3 regions of the Paenibacillus yonginensis genome follow, and region 1 is predicted to be linked to each of the others. Evidence: predicted binding sites of a transcription regulator. Region 1 holds the regulator's gene; each other region holds the start of a gene.
The links. The regulator NrdR, encoded in region 1, represses ribonucleotide reductase genes. The targets are predictions, from matches to a motif close to AACACNATATATNGTGTT.

Region 1 (5,588 bases):
ACATTAACCGTGGCGGCGTCCTCGTAATATTCGTAACCCCATACCTTTTTCAGCAGCTCGGATTTAGACAATACGCGATGCTTCTCTTCGACCAGGGTCCACAGCAAATCAAACTCTTTGTTCGTCAAATCAAGTATTTCTCCATATAGGCGGGCTTCGCGCTCATCCTTGTTCAAATAAAGTTCTTTCTCGCGCAAAAAACGAACCTCGGTCTGTTTAAATTTATTAACCCGCTTCAATATATTTTTAATACGGAAGGCCAGCTCCCTAGGGCTAAAGGGCTTGGTAATATAATCGTCTGCTCCCAGTGCAAGGCCGTACAACGTATCCTTCTCCTGATTCAGCGCCGTCAAATATAAAAAAGGGATATCCATCCCTTCATGATGAAGCATTTCAATAAACTCATAGCCATTTTTCTTTGGCATCATCACATCAATCACGATGAAATCAATCGGATGGTTCCGGACCATTTCCTCCGCTTCTTCGCCGTTGCTGGCGGTGTAAACCGTATATCCTTCATTTCGTAAATACAACTGGCAAATCTCTACAATTGGCCTTTCATCATCAACAATTAAAATAGAAGACAATACGGTCACATCCCCGTGTCCAGCCTGCGATTTTTCCATTTCGGGTAAAGCCAGCGCTCTATGCTTACAGCGGTGCTGAACTTATGGCCCACTAACAAAATGACCGCAAGCATGATTTCGGCTGGATAAGTAAAGATCATATCCGCCAGGATATAGTTTACATTAACGAACACTGACATGACAATTGCCGGCACTGCCAGCAGTCCGAGCACCAGACCTACTCCGATCAGCATCTCTCCAATAGGAATGACCAGATCAAACACATTCGCATACGGACCTACCACCTGGGCAAAAAAATGCTTATACCACACCGGTGAATCGGCATTAGCGGCAACAACCGGAACCAGACTTTCCACGCCAAACCCCCCGGAAATTTTGGCATAGCCGGACTTGAACCACATCAATCCAAACACTACCCGAAGCAGGCTAAACCCATATCCGGCCAGAAGATAAATGACTTTCACCGTAACACCGCCTTTCTGTTTCTAATGCCTTTCGAACGTACCTTCGTTATCTTTTCGGTATTTCCCCGGTGCTTTTCCCGGCATATTCCTGGATAATGATTCGAGGGCTTCTCCTTTATCGTCCAGAAGAGGCCCCCGGAAACGTTATTTCAGGTCGGCCGCGCCAAATGCCACATGCGCCTTGTTGCAGTAGATGACGACGGAATCGTATTCCTCCGGATCGGCGCCGGCCAGATCGAAGGTTTGCTCCGATTGCTTCAGGTCAATTTTACCGAGGCTTTTTCCTGTAGCTATGTCCTGCCCCTTGGCCAAATAGATGTGCAGATCCGGACCTTCCGAGGTTTTAAAGTTGGTGAGCATCAATTTTCCGTCTTTGATTTCTATGTTGCCTTGCGATACTTCCTTGCCGATTGGGCTCAACATCCCGGTTTTAGCGACTGCTGCCGCGGCTGAGGCTGCCGGCGTTGAAGCCTGCACCTCGGCTGAGGCTGCAGGTGACGTATTCGCCGCCTCCTTTCCCGAACCGCATCCGGCAAGCACTGCCGCCGTAACCATCATTGTTGCTCCTGCCATCCAAAGCTTTTTCATCTTAAAAACTCCCCATTTCCTATAATTTTGGTGTGTTATTTGCTGTAATTGAATTATAGATTTGGCCGCTGATAATTGAAATTAAGCCGTCATAAGGAATTTATTAAATTATTATTAAATCTTTTTCGCGTATTGATTTACATGCGGAGAACAAAGCAAAAGGTATTTGCATGCCGAAGTCGTTCATGTCCTTTAATGATCCGATCTGTGGACAGCCCTCAACAAATGGCCCGAAAAGACAGGGGGCAGTCCCACAGGTAGCGAATAGCTTTTCTTTATTTCAATTCTTTCCTTTGTACAAGTTGACGTTTGATTAAATCCGCAGTTCCAAGATCCGCCTCCCGGATTCAAAATTAAAAAAAGCCCGTGAGCTTCCATAAAGGAAACTCACGGGCTTTTCTTTAAAGGATGCGGTTGAGAGGACTCGAACCTCCACGGGGGGTTAGCCCACACGGACCTGAACCGTGCGCGTCTGCCAATTCCGCCACAACCGCATAATTATTGTTGCTGTTTGTTACTCAGTAACTTCAGCAGCGACAAGATAGATAATATCACGGGAGTCAAAAGCTTGTCAACTTTTTTTGTCATTTATTTCTTCCGCTAAAAACCCCCTCGCTGCTTCGGGCAGCAAGGGGGTAGAAGACACTTCTTCCTTAGTGCTCAGCCGATATTACAGCAGCCAAGCGCGGGAAATGATAACCAGCAAAATAAACAATACCAAAATTGCACCTGTTGAAGTAAATGCTCCGCCTACGCCGTAACCTGCTCCTGCTACTTCACCCATTTTAACGACCTCCTCTTGGTGGATTACTCTATACCATATGAAGCACCTCAAATTTTGCTGTAGGCTTAAGCCCGTGAGTGCGGATTTCCGCGTCTGCCCAAAGGCCAATCCTCATGGCCTAATAGCACAAAACAAAAGACCCTGCTTCCGCAAGGTCTTGCCCATCATGTTCATTATGTATCTTCTCTTGTATATCTTGTATATTTAAGGCACGCCCTATGTCCAAGGGAATTCTGCGCCGAGCTTGTATCCGGCTGATCAGAGATCGGCCGGCCCCACCCAGCCGATCTCCGTCAACCAATTTATCATTAAGAGGGTAATTTCAATATACACGTCCTAGATTAATGTAACCTTATAGAAAGCTGAAAATTACCTTAAACTTTTTTGGCCCCGCTTAATCATCATCTGTTTAAACCAGAAAAACAAACCAATTCCGGCCAAAGTCAATACGCCTCCCACGCCATGCAGAAGGGTGAGCTTCTCATTCAGCAAGAAAGCAGCCAGCAGGATCGCTACAGCCGGTTCCGCCACGATGACCATGGAAATGGTCGTTGCCCCGAGCGAGCCCAGCAGACGATTAAACAGCATTTGCCCAAAGATTGTAGGAACGATAGCCAGCAGCAGGAACAAAACCCATTCTTTGCTGTCGTAATCGAATAACACAACCCCCTTGGCCAAATTGTAGATCAGCATCACGATGCCGCCCACAGCAAACACGATATAGCTGTAAGCAATCGGCGGAATTCGGCGCACCAGGTTCTGCCCTGTCAGCATGTAAAGGGAAGAAGTGACGGCTCCAAGAAGTGAGAGCACATCACCATACATGGCCTCTGAGGACAGTCCCACATCGCCCCAAGCCGTTACTGCCGATCCAATTACCGCTACGCTTAAAGCGAGCACGCCTCCTCCGGTTGTCCGCTCCTTAAACATAAAGAAAGAACCCAGCATAATAAATACAGGCTGGAGCGACAACAGGATCATGGAGCTGGCAACGGACGTATGAGCAAGCGATTCCATCCAGAGCAGAAAATGCAGCCCAAGGAAAACACCCGCCAGCAGCAGAAGCAGCAGCTCCTTCCGGGATAGATCCTTAAATATGGCGCGCAAAGATAATTTGCGCAGCATCGGCGTAATTAATACCAGCGTAAAAAAAAGCCTGTACATGCCGAGTACAGAAGCCGGCGCGGTGGCCCATTTAATAAAAATGGAGGACAATCCGATCGAAATGACTCCAATGGTCAACAAGACCACATTTACATAAACTGATTTTGTTTCCTTCATGATTGTGAATTCCTTCTTCACTTCAAAATCCGGACCCTCTGCTCATTTGCGGGGCGCAAGCATCACGAGTGCCCCAATCAAACAAATGATCATCCCTGCCCAGTCATAAGCATCTGGATTTTTACGGTCCACCCACCATCCCCACAGGACGGACAATACGATAAAAATCCCTCCATAAGCCGCATAGACGCGGCCAAAGGACGAGAAAGACTGCAAGGTTGCGACTATCCCATAGGCAATGAGCAGCAACGCGCCAAACAGGCCGTACAGCGAGCTTTTTCCGTCGCGCAGCCAAAGCCAGATCAAATATCCGCCCCCGATTTCCGCCACCCCCGCAAGCACAAATAATATCGCAGCTTTCATAATAAAATGTCCTCCCTCTCCGGACTCCGGGACGCCCTCTCACATGGTACTTCATTACCGGATTGTTTGTACAGACAATTATTCCGGAACACCAAAAGAGCCCAGGAATCTCTCCAGGGCCCATCAAATTTTTTTATTCTCCGCTGCCCGTATCTTTAGACAGCAATCCCTTCAGCTCCCGCATAAACATATCGATATCCTTGAATTGGCGGTATACCGAGGCAAACCGGACGTAAGCCACTTCATCAACCGGATACAGATGCTCCATCACAAGCTCGCCGATTTCCATGCTTTCCACTTCAGCCACCGCTGTATTGCGCAGCGACGTTTCGACCTCAGAGACGATCGACTCCAGCTGCTCCACGGACACCGGGCGTTTCTCACAGGCGCGGATTAATCCGCGCAGCATCTTCTCCCGGCTGAATTCCTCGCGGCTGCCGCCCTTCTTGATTACGATTAACGGCGTTTCCTCCACCATCTCAAAAGTCGTAAATCGGCGGTTGCACTTCTCGCATTCCCGCCGTCTGCGAATGGAGCGGTTTTCATTCGCAGGCCGGGAATCCAGCACCTTAGTGCCATTATAATCGCAGTACGGACACTTCAAAATACCCTCTCCTTTCTTAGCAAATCAAGGTTTTCACCTATCTGGATAACAATTCCATCTGAAAATTTTAAACTTTGTGAGTAGATTCCGTAATACGGCACATAATACAGTTACCAACCCAAGGAGGTGAAAAAGACAATGGCAAACAACAACAGCGGTAACTCCAACAACCTGGTAGTTCGACAAGCTTCTGGCGCACTCGAGCAAATGAAATATGAAATTGCTCAAGAACTCGGCATTTCTTTTCCACAAGATGGATATGCAGGTAACTTGACTTCTTACGAAAACGGTTCTATCGGGGGTTACATTACTAAACGTCTTGTAACACTGGCAGAACAACAATTGGCTGGTCAATTCAAATAAGAACTGACAAGCAGCTAAGAAGCGCCGGGGAGAATTCTACATTCTCTCCGGCGTTTTTCTTGTTTAGAACTGCTTATAGATGCTGGTATACTGCTCATAATAATGAACAACCCGCTGCACATAATGCCTGGTTTCTCCTAGCGGGATGTTTTTGGTTGTTTCCACAGTGCCGTCCCATGTTCCGCTCTTCAACCAGTTCTTCACCCTCGTAGGACCCGCATTATAAGCTGCGATCACCGCAACCATATTCCCGTCAAACTGATCGGACAAGCTCTTTAAATACCAGGTTCCAATTTCAATGTTTGTCCCGGTTTCGTTATTGATCCTGTCCATGGATACGTTTGGCAGCTTGGCTTGCTCCAATACCCACTGCGCTGTATCCGGCATAATTTGCATCACGCCCAGCGCCCCTTTTCTGGACTGCCTGCTTGGTTTGTAATTGGTTTCAACCTTGATAATAGCAGCAACCATAAACGGATCAAGCTGGTTTTTCTCCGAGTGCTTGCGAATATCATCCTTATAATAAATCGGATAAAACAAAGTGAGCCACTGCG
Region 2 (5,588 bases), 520 kb from region 1:
TGTTCATGATATAAGGATAACCGGATTCCAGCTGAACCATAGCGATTTTGGTCAGCATGTCGCGCGCGTTCATGACGGCTTTCTTTTTAACACGGTCGTCCGCCAGCAGCTTGTCGTACATTTCGTCCATGTCCATGTCGTCCAGGTGTACGCCATAGGCTTTGTAGACGCTGTAAGGGCCGAATACATGCAGCGGCTGATTGTCTCTTGCCAGCTCGTAGAACCGGTTCGGCACGATCAGGCCGATGGACAACGTTTTGAGGCGGGTTCTTTCGTCCGCGTTGATCTTTTTGCTGTCCAGGAACTCGATAACGTCCCAGCCGAAAATGTTGTAGTAGCCTGCGCCAGAGCCTTTGCGTTGTCCCATTTGGTCGGCATAGGAGAAAGCATCCTCCATCAGCTTCAGGACAGGCATAATGCCTTTGGCCGCGCCTTCCACGCCTTTAATCGGTTCGCCGCGCCCGCGCAGCTTGGACAGGTTCACCGCTACGCCGCCGCCGATTTTGGACAGCTGCATGCAGGTGTTCAGCACATAGTTAATGGAGTTCAGCGAGTCGTCCATCTCCAGCAGGAAGCAGGAGACCAGCTCGCCGCGGCGGCTTTTGCCCGCGTTCAGGAACGTTGGGGTTGCCGGCTGCAGGCGCTGCTCCATCATGGAATGCGCCAGCGTGCAGGCCGATTCCGCGTTGCCGCGTCCCAGGTGCAGCGCTACGGCCGCTACCCGGTCCGGATAATGCTCCAAGTATTGGGAACGGTCGTTTGTTTTGACCGCGTAATCCGTATAGAACTTCGAAGCCGCCATGTAAGACTGGAACTGGAAGTTATAGCTGTGCGTAATATCGTAAACCCGTTCAACTTCGTCCGGGGTATATTTCTGATAGAAATCCTCATAATAATCGTTCTGAATCATATAAGCGACCTTAGCCGCCGTGCTTTCAAACTTCAGGCTCTTCGACTCGACATCCGCCAAAAATTCGCGAACCGCCTCGCGGTCCATCTCCAATTGGAAAAATCCGTCTTCGCCCGTCTTCATCAACATGTTGTTAAGCTCAATATGCCGCAAACCGGCTCACCTCCTGTTTAAATCGTTCCGCATCTCCAAACGTCCCTGACAGCTCAAACTTGCTGATGACCGGAACATCGTATTTCTCCGAAATAATGTCCGCGCTCTTCGCGAACCTGTCTCCCCAGTTGCGATTGCCGCTTGCCGCGACCCCGACCAGCCGGTCATGGTTGCGCTGCAGAAAAGAAGCGACCCGCTCCGGAACCTGTCCGAAGCCAGTCGTATATGTAACCAGTACAAAGGGTTCGTCAATCGTCATCGATTCGTCGATTTGCACTGCCTGCATTTTCAATTTGTTGATAAATCTTTTAACATTTCCTGTCTTAGAATCATAGGCGATCAGCACTCGGAATCATCCTTTCACCCTTATCGGTCGCGCTACTCTGCGGATTTTGTCCTCTTGTGTCATTAAACCAAATCACAAGCTCCAAAACCCAATATCTAGAGTCTGATATTAAATTTAACCTCTAGATATAGTGATGTCAATCCTGCCAAAAGCCCGATATAAGGGGGTCGTCCGCCGAGATTCCGCTCCTTAACTGGGTTTCCGACCATTTTTTGAAGCGCAAAAAAAAATAGAGAAAGCGGTTCGCTTTCTCCTGAAAACGTTTCCTGCCAAACTATGAAAATGAAGTTGGATCTTTTTCAGAAATTACCTCGGCCAGCTTTCCATAAATGCCCACAATTTGTTGCATCGGCATCCGCACCAGTCCGCTTAAAGAAGGGGCTACAAATTCGTGCATGCCCTCCAGAAACGGTTCGGGCTGAAACCCCCACTGCACTTTGCTGCGCCTGCTGTATTCCGTATATACGCCTTTGCCGACGAAACAGACGACCCGCGGCCGGTAATGCAGCAGCTTCGCTTTCAGGATCTCGCGGCCTTCCTTGTAGTCCTCCCGCGTTAAATCGTCGATGCCTTTAGTCGGCCTGGACACAATGTTCGTAAACCCGTAGCCCAGCTTCAGCAGCTCGCCGTCCTCGGACGGGTCATACAGCCGCGGCGTCAGCCCCGACTGGTGCAGGATACGCCAGAAGTTGTTCCGGGGATTGGCGTAATGGTGTCCGGTTTCTCCGGAAATCAAACTCGGGTTGAAGCCGACAAATACAATCTGAAGGCCGCTGTCCAGATGATCCGGCACGCCTCCGGAGCCCGTGCCGCCTTGGTTCTCATGACTGCTCATGCTTGTCCCCCCTTCTGCTCCTGCAGGGTAAGGCCTCTGCTTCTTCTGTATCTGCGTCCTGGCCTGAACGTTACCGTTACGATTACCGTTACAGCCTCATGCCCATCCGGCTCTTGTAACGGGTTATAAGAACCTGGGAATCAACACTGGTGATACCCGGAAGAATGTACAGCTTCTCTTTCATGAACTCTTCCATCTCTTTGTTGTCCGTGAACAACGCATGCATATGCAGCTTGGACGGCCCGGTCATATGGTACAGACTCGTTACGACCGGCTCCTCGGCCAGCGCTTCCGCCACCCGCTGCAAATATTTAGGCTCTACTTCGACATTAAAAAAAGCCGATACGGAAATACCTATTTTCTCAGGATTTATGACGGCTGTAAAGCGTTCAATAACGCCTTCCTCCATTAATGCATTAATGCGGGTCTGCACCGCTACACGGGACAACCCGATTTCCTTGCCCAAATCCGTATAAGAAATCCGGCCGTTGCTGTTCAGCTCCTTGATGATTTTGCGATCGATCTCATCCAGCGTAACCCGGCCCTGCTCATCCATTCTCGACATCGGTTCACCTGCTTTTCAAAGATTCTGGATTGGTAATCGTACCAGTCGTACCTGTTCTCTGCCTATAAATATATCCTTTTTCAGCGAAAAAGCCAGCCCCTGGCAGAACCTGTCTGCTGCAAGGGCCGGCACGGGATTCCCGGACTGCCAAAGATCATCAATAGGCCGAATGCGCCTAACCAGCAAAAGCGATCCGCTACCGCTCGTCGTTCCAGAAATTCACGGGCTTCAGCTCGGGCGTAATGACCGCAAATGCATAACCTTCTTTCTTAAGCTCGGCAAGAATCTTCGGCAGAATCTGAATCGTGGTCGGCAGGTCGTGCATCAGCACGACGGGAGCCGTCTTGCGGGCGGATACGGCTTTCACCTGCTTCATGACATTCGCATAGGTTGAAGCCGTATCCGCTTTAAACTTCCAGTCCTGGGAATCGACGTTCCAGTCCCACAGATGATAACCCGCTCCCAGCACCTTATCCCGGAAGTCCTCCTTAAAATACGGTTTGCTGCCGTATGGAGGACGGATCAGCACCGATTTAACGCCGGCGGCTTTGTAAAGTCTTTCATTATCGTCGTTCATCTCCTGAAGCGCGGCCTCCGGCGTCTTGTAGAACAGATCTTTCTGATGGGTCATGCCGTGCAGCCCGACCGAATCCCCTTCTTGGACCATCCGTTTCACCGAATCGGAATAAGAGCTGATATGATTGCCGAGCATAAAAAAGGTGGCTTTGACCTCATATCGGTCCAGAATATCCAGCAGCTGCCCCGTATGGGCGCTTGGACCGTCATCAAAGGTCAAATAGATGGTTTTGCCGGACGGTCTGCCGGCAGGTTTCGGGGGAGCCGGTTTGGCCTGCCGCTCCGCTTCCTTGACCGCCTTGAGGTGGCTGTCGATTTCGGATTTGTGGGCGGCATCAAACTTGTCATTATCCAGGGCTCCCTGGGTCGTCACTACCCGAAGCAGCAGCTTGTCTGCCTGATAGGTGATCGGATAACCAAAAGATCTGGCCAGCAGCCCCAGCTGCACGCGGGTCGAACCGTTCTCTACAAAGAGAGAGGTTTGTACCGTCGTTCCGTCCGGCTTCACCGCCTGCCCTTCTTCAGCCTTCAGCAGAAGAACGAATCCGCCCGCCGAGGTCAGCGAAATTTCCTGCGGCGTGCCCGTAAGCTTGAGGCCAAACAGCTGCGCGGCCTCGCGCACAGGCACATAATAGTTGCCGGATTTAAAGACCGGGAGCAGGTCCGTCAGCTCATCATTAAGCCCCAGCAGGGCGGTGGATGCGGCGGATGATGCAACAGCCTTGGCTGGCGCTGGCGAAACCTTTGGCGAAACCTCTGATGAAGCGGCAGCGGCAGCTGCCGACCATCCCGGCAGCACCGCCAGCAGCAGACAGGAGACGAGCATCATCCACAATGTGCATTTTCTAAGCATGGATGCCTTCCCTCCAATTCTCGTATTAGGTTAATCCCTTTATAGCAAAAATAAAAATATAAAACAAAATTTAAGATAAAAAATGCTAGATTAGCCGCGATTTCAGCGGCATTTCCCGCAGTCCGTCCAACCATGCAGCAGCGCGTCATGCTTGTTCCGCCAAGCGGCCGAGCGCTATAATAGATTCTATGAGGTTGAGTCCGAGAACATGAATGAAAGACAGGAGTTTGTGCCGAGATGTCCCAATTTCACCATAATGAGAACCATAAAATATTGGTTATGACCGCCGTCGAGGCGGAAGCGGAAGCGGTGCTGCGCGGTATGGGCGGAGACGGCCGTTTTGAGGTGGCCCTGGCCGGCGTAGGACCGGTCCAGGCCGCCATCAGCACGACGAGGCTGCTGGCCGCAGGGAGCGGCCGCTACAGCCTCGTCGTGAGCGCCGGCATCGCCGGCGGTTATGCGGGCCGGGCGGAGATCGGCTCGCTGGTTGTGTCCAGCGAGATTGCTGCAGCCGACCTCGGCGCGGAGACGCCGGAGGGCTTCAGCAGCCTGGACGAGCTGGGCTTTGGCAGCGCGGTCGTGCCCGTGGACCGCGCTTTGGCGGAGCGGGTGGCCGGCATGCTGGCCGCCGCGGGACTGCCGGTCACGCTGGGACCGGCCTTGACGCTGGCGACCGTCACCGGCTCGGCCGCCACCGCCTCCATGCTGGCCGCGCGGTTCCCCGGCGCGGCCTCCGAAGGCATGGAGGGCTTCGGCGCCGCCGCGGCAGCCGCTGACTTCGGGCTGCCTGCCCTCGAGCTGCGGGCCATTTCGAACGCCGTCGGCCCGCGCGACAAATCCTTGTGGCGAATCGGGGATGCCTTGAAGGCTTTGGAGGCTGCTTTTGCAGCGATTACACAATCTTGGAGGGATTAACGGATGAGCAACAGCATGAATATCGCTTATTCACCGTGTCCAAACGACACATTTGTTTTTCACGCCTGGGCGCATGGCCTGGTGCCTGGAGCACCCAAGCTGAACGTGACTTACGCGGACATTGACATTACAAATCATTTAGCCGCCCGCGGCGAAGGCCCTGAGGTGCTTAAAATCTCGTATGCGGCCCTGCCATGGGTATTGAAGGATTACGCCCTGCTGCCCTGCGGCGGCGCTCTGGGACGCGGCTGCGGCCCGCTCGTGCTCTCGCGCAGCGGCTTGTCCGCCGAAGCCGACCCTGCGCTGCTCTCCGGCAAACGGGTAGCTGTGCCGAGCGACCGCTCCACAGCCTACCTGCTGTTCCGCCTGTGGGCAGCGCAGAAAGTGCCCGGCGGCGTAAGCGAAATCGTCGTCATGCCGTTTGACGAAATCATG
Region 3 (5,588 bases), 1.1 Mb from region 1:
CAACGCCAACAACACAAATGGCCATATGCAAGCCAATAATGTCAGAACCTATGCAACGGACGGTAATAACCATACCGATTGGGGTTGGCTCGGACTTCTGGGATTACTCGGCTTGGCCGGACTCCGCAGAAGAAGTTCGGAGCGTTCGTAATTTCTGGCAAGCAAATCGGTTATAAGTGCCGAATCAGTAAGTGTCAAATTGAAACAGCCCGCCTAACCTGATCAGGTCAGACGGGCTTTTTATTTTTCATGTTTGTAATAGGGATACTCCCTGGATTAAGCGTTAAGATCGTATAATCCCGGGCTGTGTTCGTTAGGCATTTCAGGCATGACGGGAACCGGAAACCCTTGCGGAGGATCAATCACCTTCAAGGTGCCGCCGTTACGGCTCGGCGTTTGCCCGCTGAAGATCTCCCCGATGCGCGTCTGATCAAGCCGGAAATTAAACTGCGCATTATGAAAGCCCATATCCACATACTTCTGGCATTCGGGGTATTTGTTAATGTCATAGTTAGGCACAGGGAACAGTTTGCCCCACTCTACTCCAAGCGTTTCAAGCGCCTTGGCAAACGCATTTTGATGCGCATTGTCACGGACGATCAGAAAGGCGAGGGTTTCCCGGAAGGTCTTATTGGAGCTCATCTCATAAATTCGGGATTTCTGCAGCACCCCCGTAGATTCAAGCACCAGGTTATCCAGCAAATCACTGATCAGATTGCCATGACTGTATACATAGTTCCCGTTCCACGGATTGCCTGCAGCATCCACCGGCAGAGAGCTTTGAGCTCCCATAATAAAATGGTGAGGGTTGGCATGTTTAATGGCCTCCTGAAGCGGAGCCCCATTTGGGCCGCCATTTCCAGGCGGTTCTTCCCCAGAGCCTGTCAGCAGCTGATTAATCGTGTGCTGAACCAGCTCAACATGGCTGATTTCCTCCAGGAACACACCTCTAATCAAATCCCGGTATTGCAAAGCATTCCCCCGAAAATTGCTGCTTTGGAAGAAAAACTGCATCATCGTACGCATCTCGCCGAACCGGCCGCCGAGTGTTTCCTGAAGAACCTTTGCCGCCTCCGGGTCCGGTTTGTCCGGAACAATAATATTGATTAAATCCTCTTTATAGAAATACAAAGGAACTCCTCCTTACATCACCATAGATGTTGTAATTTTTTTCTCCCCTTCATTTTGATAAAAAGAGAGACACACTATGCTACAGGAGTCCGCTTAATGGTTTCCAGTTTTGGATAAAGTTTATTACGTGGTATGCATCCAGACTGCATGTTATCGCGCTAAAAAACGCGGCCCTCCGAAATCCCGGAAAGCCGCGTCCTGACTGCCTTTATGGAATGCTGGTGAAGGGGCTCGAACCCCCGACCTACGCGTTACGAGTGCGTTGCTCTACCAACTGAGCTACACCAGCATAATTAGAACAGCCGTATAAATTATTATATAGTTCAGGCATCCCATTTTCAACGGACAAACAAAGCGGGACGCCAGCAAGCAGCCGGTTCTTACTTATTTTATCCCCGGTTTTCTTTCCTATTCTCCCGGTAGCGCCCCTTTTCTCCTGCTTGCTCGCTTGCCCGTTCTCCCACAATAGCTTCTGCGCTATCCAATGCCGCTTCTTTGTGTTTCGGCTTTACAGCTTCTCCCGGACCGAACGCAGCTTCTGCTCGGAGGAGGATTCTTTGTCGCGGCGGTCGTCGATTTTGATCGAGGTCGACACCCGCTGTACCCCCTGCGCAAAAGGCGATTCATGCAAAGCCTGAATAGCGGTGAATACTTTGTCCAGCGGCCCTTCGATAATCGTGCTCATGGAGGTGAGGGTGAACTGAACCCCCTCCTGGCTCTCCAGCACCCGCTGCATGTCCGCCACGTAAGCACTCAAGCTCGTCGAACCTGTCCCCACCGGAAGCACCGTTACCTCTGCAATTGCCACGTTTGACCACTCCTTCGTTCGTTGTTTGTCGCCTATATTGTAACAGTCCCCGTCCGAAATTACCAAAATCTCCACAATCCAATTTGCAAAAAATTCACATTTGCCCGCGGACCAGTCAGGACAGGACGTCCGGGCTTCCAAACTGTCTATTGTGACATATTTATCATTGCCGAACACTAGATGTTGTTGTATGATCATTCGGAATCAACGATATATAGTGTGGACAGTGTGAAAAGTTAACCACACATGCTCTTATTCCAAAGTGCCGCTACCCTGCGGCATCTTACATAAACCGGCCGCAGCCGGGCATTTCAACCTTATATGCCAATATGCGCATAGAGCGAATTTGACAACCATTTTCGGAAGGGAGATACAAGCAAATATGGCACTACTTCAACCTACTTACGAAGCGAACGAACATCTGCTGCGCGAAATGATCGCGGTGGGAGAGGACATCATCGACAGCAAAGATCTGGATCTGATCCGGGAGAATGCGAACCTTAACGGAGAGAGCTTTTCCGGAAAAATGAGCAAGCTTGGCAGTGAATACGCCAAATGGTATGCCAAACATTTTATTATGCCGAAGTCTGTCGTCCGGGCAATCGAGGACAACTATGTCTATGTCCATGATCTGGACCAATACGCAATCGGCACAACCAACTGCATTTTCATTCCGTTCGACAAGCTGCTGGGCGGCGGCTTTAACACCGGAAACGGCAGCGTCAGACCGCCGAATTCGATCATGACGGCCATGGCGCTGGTCGCGATTATTTTCCAATCCCAGCAAAATGCCCAATACGGCGGCGTCTCCGCCAGCAAAATCGACCACGACCTCGCGCCTTACGTGGCCAAGTCGTTCAGCAAATATTTTCGCAAAGGGTTAGCCTATTTCGAAGAGGAAGACGGCGTGCAGCCGGAGGATATCCGCATGTCCAACTTCGAGCTCCAGCTCCGTTATCCGAAATCTTACCGTTATGCCCTGAAGGAGACCGAAATCGAAACGCTGCAGGGCGCGGAAAGCCTGATCCACAACCTGAACACGATGTCCAGCCGCGCTGGCGGACAAATTCCGTTTACAAGCATCAACTATGGAACCTGCACATCGCCGGAGGGACAAATGGTCATCGACGCCCTGCTCACAACAACGATGCAGGGACTGGGCAGCGGGGAGACGCCGATCTTCCCCATTCAGATCTTCAAATGCAAGCAAGGCGTCAACCAGTCGCCTAAAGATCCCAATTACGCGCTGTTCCTCAAAGCGGCCGAATGCTCGGCCAAACGGCTGTATCCGAACTTCGCCAACCTGGATGCGCCGCTGAACCTGCAGTATTACAACCCATCCGATCCGGACTCCGAATTTGCGACGATGGGCTGCCGGACCCGGGTGCTCAGCGACCGCTTCGGACGGAACAAGCTGTCCGGCAAAGGCAATTTGTCCTTTAACACCTTGAACCTGGTCAAGCTGGGCATCGAATACGGAACCGCGTTAGGCAAGCGAAAAAAAGCCGATGAACAAGGCTTCTACCACGCCCTCGATCATTATCTGGACATCGCGCTGGACGGCCTGTTGCACCGCTTTGATATCCAGCGTAGGCAGAAGGCGAAAGCCTCCGACTTCATGATGCGGGAAGGCGTCTGGGAAGGCGGCGAGCAGCTTGCTCCGGATGAACCGGTAGGCGATCTGCTGAAGCACGGCAGCCTGTCGCTGGGCTTCATCGGCGTTGCCGAATGTATGAAAGCCCTGTACGGCCGGCATCACGGCGAAGACGAGCAGGTGTACGGGAAAGCCTTGCAGCTGATCTCTTACATGAGAGCTTATTGCGACCGAAAAAGCGATGAGCTCGATTTGAACATCACGTTGTTCGCTACTCCCGCCGAAGGATTATCCGGCAAATTCACGAAACGCGACCGCCAGTATTACGGTTCTCTGCCCGGCATTACTGACCGGGAATATTACACGAATTCGTTCCATATTCCGGTTTATTACGAAATCCAGGCCGCCCGGAAAATCGAGCTCGAAGCGCGTTTCCATGACCTGTGCAATGCCGGGGCCATCTCCTATATCGAGCTGAACGGCAACGCCCGCAGCAATCCGGCCGCGTTCCTGAGCATCGTGCAGTATGCGCTGTCCCAGCAGGTCAGCTACTTCAGCATCAACCACCCGATCGACCGCTGCTCGGCCTGCGGTTATGAGGGCATTATCGGCTCCATCTGCCCGTCCTGCGGCAGCCATGAGGAAGATGTGCACATCCGCCGCCTGCGCCGGGTGACCGGTTATTTGACCGGGGATTTCCAGACCCGGTTTAACAGTGCTAAGCAAGCCGAGGTGCGGGACCGGGTCAAACATACGCCATGAATTTATGCGGCTATTACCCGGAATCGATCAATGAAGGCGAAGGCCTGCGGGCTTCGATCTTCATCAGCGGCTGCCGGCACCGGTGCAAAGGCTGCTTCAGCCCGGCCACCTGGAATTTCAACTATGGGGAGCCGTTTACCTTGCAGAGGCAGAACGAAATCATCAGCGAGATTGCCGGAAATCCGCTGCTTAGCGGCATCAGCCTGCTGGGCGGCGATCCCTTTTTCTCCGCTGCCGAAGTCGGCAGCTTTCTTGACCGGCTCTACGAGCAGGCAGGGGAAGTTAACACCTGGATTTATACAGGCTACACCTACGAGGAGCTTACTGCGGACCCTTTGGCAGCCGAATATGCCCTGCTCCGCCGCTGTCACGTGCTGGTGGATGGACGTTTCGAAGAAACGCTGCGGGATACTTCCCTCCGCTACTGCGGCAGCTCCAATCAAAGATTGATTGATATCCCGGCCAGTCTGGCTTCCGGCCAGGTGGTGCTGTGGCAGCCCGCCATTACCTTCTAACTCCGGCCTATTCCGTCCAACAAACCTAAAAAGCATCATGGCTCCGGTTATCAACCAGAGTCATGATGCTTTATCGTTTAAAGCCTTCTGCAAGCAGTCCCCAAACCTGCTCGAAATCGTTGTCTATTCCCGGTTCCTTCCATTCATAAGCATGCGCCGGATGATGAAATCTTGCCGTAGCGTGGAACAAGGCCCGTGCCAGCTTGTCCGGTTCTCCCGGCCTGATTTGCCCCTTGTCGATTCCGGCCTGTACAATAGCGGCCAAATGTCCACAGATCTGGGAGATATGCTCGGCAATCAAGTCCACCGCCGCTTCCGTCACTTCGGCGTACATTTTGAACATTTCGGAATCATGCAGGGAGAACTCGCGTTTCATCTGAAACAGCCGCTGAATATAAGCTTTAAGCAGATCCGGAATATAAACCACCTGCGCCCGGTCTTGACTTAGCTGCAGCAGAGGTTGACTGATCATTTGATCCAGCCAGCGTTCCGTGACCGCTTCTTTCAGCGCGGCTTTGCTTTCGTAATGCCGATACAGCGTACCATGGCTCACACCCAGCAGTTTGGCTACATCGGTTACGGAGGTTTTATCCGGACCATATTTGCGCAAGGCTGTCTCCGCCGCGTCCAAGATATCTGTTTTGGTGAGAGTCGCTGCCTTTTTATTCATCCTGTATAACACCTCCTGTCCTTCAGCTTCCTTAAGCATAGCACACCGGGTATCAAATGACAAATTATAAATTTTGTCACAAACCTCCCTTTATGTTCCTACTTCACG

Region 2: nrdI (class Ib ribonucleoside-diphosphate reductase assembly flavoprotein NrdI) is a predicted target of NrdR. The motif match lies at 1,495-1,512, and genes of this name have one in related genera.
Region 3: AWM70_RS21125 (anaerobic ribonucleoside triphosphate reductase) is a predicted target of NrdR. The motif match lies at 2,112-2,129, and genes of this name have one in related genera.

Annotation. Positions count from the first base shown of each region.
Region 1 is NZ_CP014167.1:776,575-782,162, reverse strand. Features, by position in the region: gene AWM70_RS03590 (response regulator transcription factor) at 1-626, opposite strand, end outside; gene AWM70_RS03585 (DoxX family membrane protein) at 593-1,051, opposite strand; gene AWM70_RS03580 (DM13 domain-containing protein) at 1,196-1,639, opposite strand; tRNA gene AWM70_RS03575 (tRNA-Leu) at 2,049-2,133, opposite strand; gene AWM70_RS22535 (sporulation protein YjcZ) at 2,310-2,423, opposite strand; gene AWM70_RS03570 (DMT family transporter) at 2,793-3,704, opposite strand; gene AWM70_RS03565 (YnfA family protein) at 3,747-4,067, opposite strand; gene nrdR (transcriptional regulator NrdR) at 4,201-4,671, opposite strand; gene AWM70_RS03555 (alpha/beta-type small acid-soluble spore protein) at 4,810-5,034, shown strand; gene AWM70_RS03550 (lytic transglycosylase domain-containing protein) at 5,098-5,588, opposite strand, start outside.
Region 2 is NZ_CP014167.1:253,035-258,622, reverse strand. Features, by position in the region: gene nrdE (class 1b ribonucleoside-diphosphate reductase subunit alpha) at 1-1,063, opposite strand, end outside; gene nrdI (class Ib ribonucleoside-diphosphate reductase assembly flavoprotein NrdI) at 1,050-1,409, opposite strand; gene AWM70_RS01105 (mismatch-specific DNA-glycosylase) at 1,684-2,244, opposite strand; gene AWM70_RS01100 (chromate efflux transcriptional regulator ChrS) at 2,333-2,809, opposite strand; gene AWM70_RS22490 (polysaccharide deacetylase family protein) at 3,006-4,238, opposite strand; gene AWM70_RS01090 (futalosine hydrolase) at 4,476-5,153, shown strand; gene AWM70_RS01085 (1,4-dihydroxy-6-naphtoate synthase) at 5,169-5,588, shown strand, end outside.
Region 3 is NZ_CP014167.1:4,671,255-4,676,842, reverse strand. Features, by position in the region: gene AWM70_RS21145 (WGxxGxxG family protein) at 1-151, shown strand, start outside; gene AWM70_RS21140 (manganese catalase family protein) at 277-1,131, opposite strand; tRNA gene AWM70_RS21135 (tRNA-Thr) at 1,348-1,420, opposite strand; gene AWM70_RS21130 (MTH1187 family thiamine-binding protein) at 1,640-1,939, opposite strand; gene AWM70_RS21125 (anaerobic ribonucleoside triphosphate reductase) at 2,322-4,295, shown strand; gene nrdG (anaerobic ribonucleoside-triphosphate reductase activating protein) at 4,292-4,810, shown strand; gene AWM70_RS21115 (TetR/AcrR family transcriptional regulator) at 4,881-5,480, opposite strand; partial or broken gene AWM70_RS21110 (AIM24 family protein) at 5,579-5,588, opposite strand, start outside.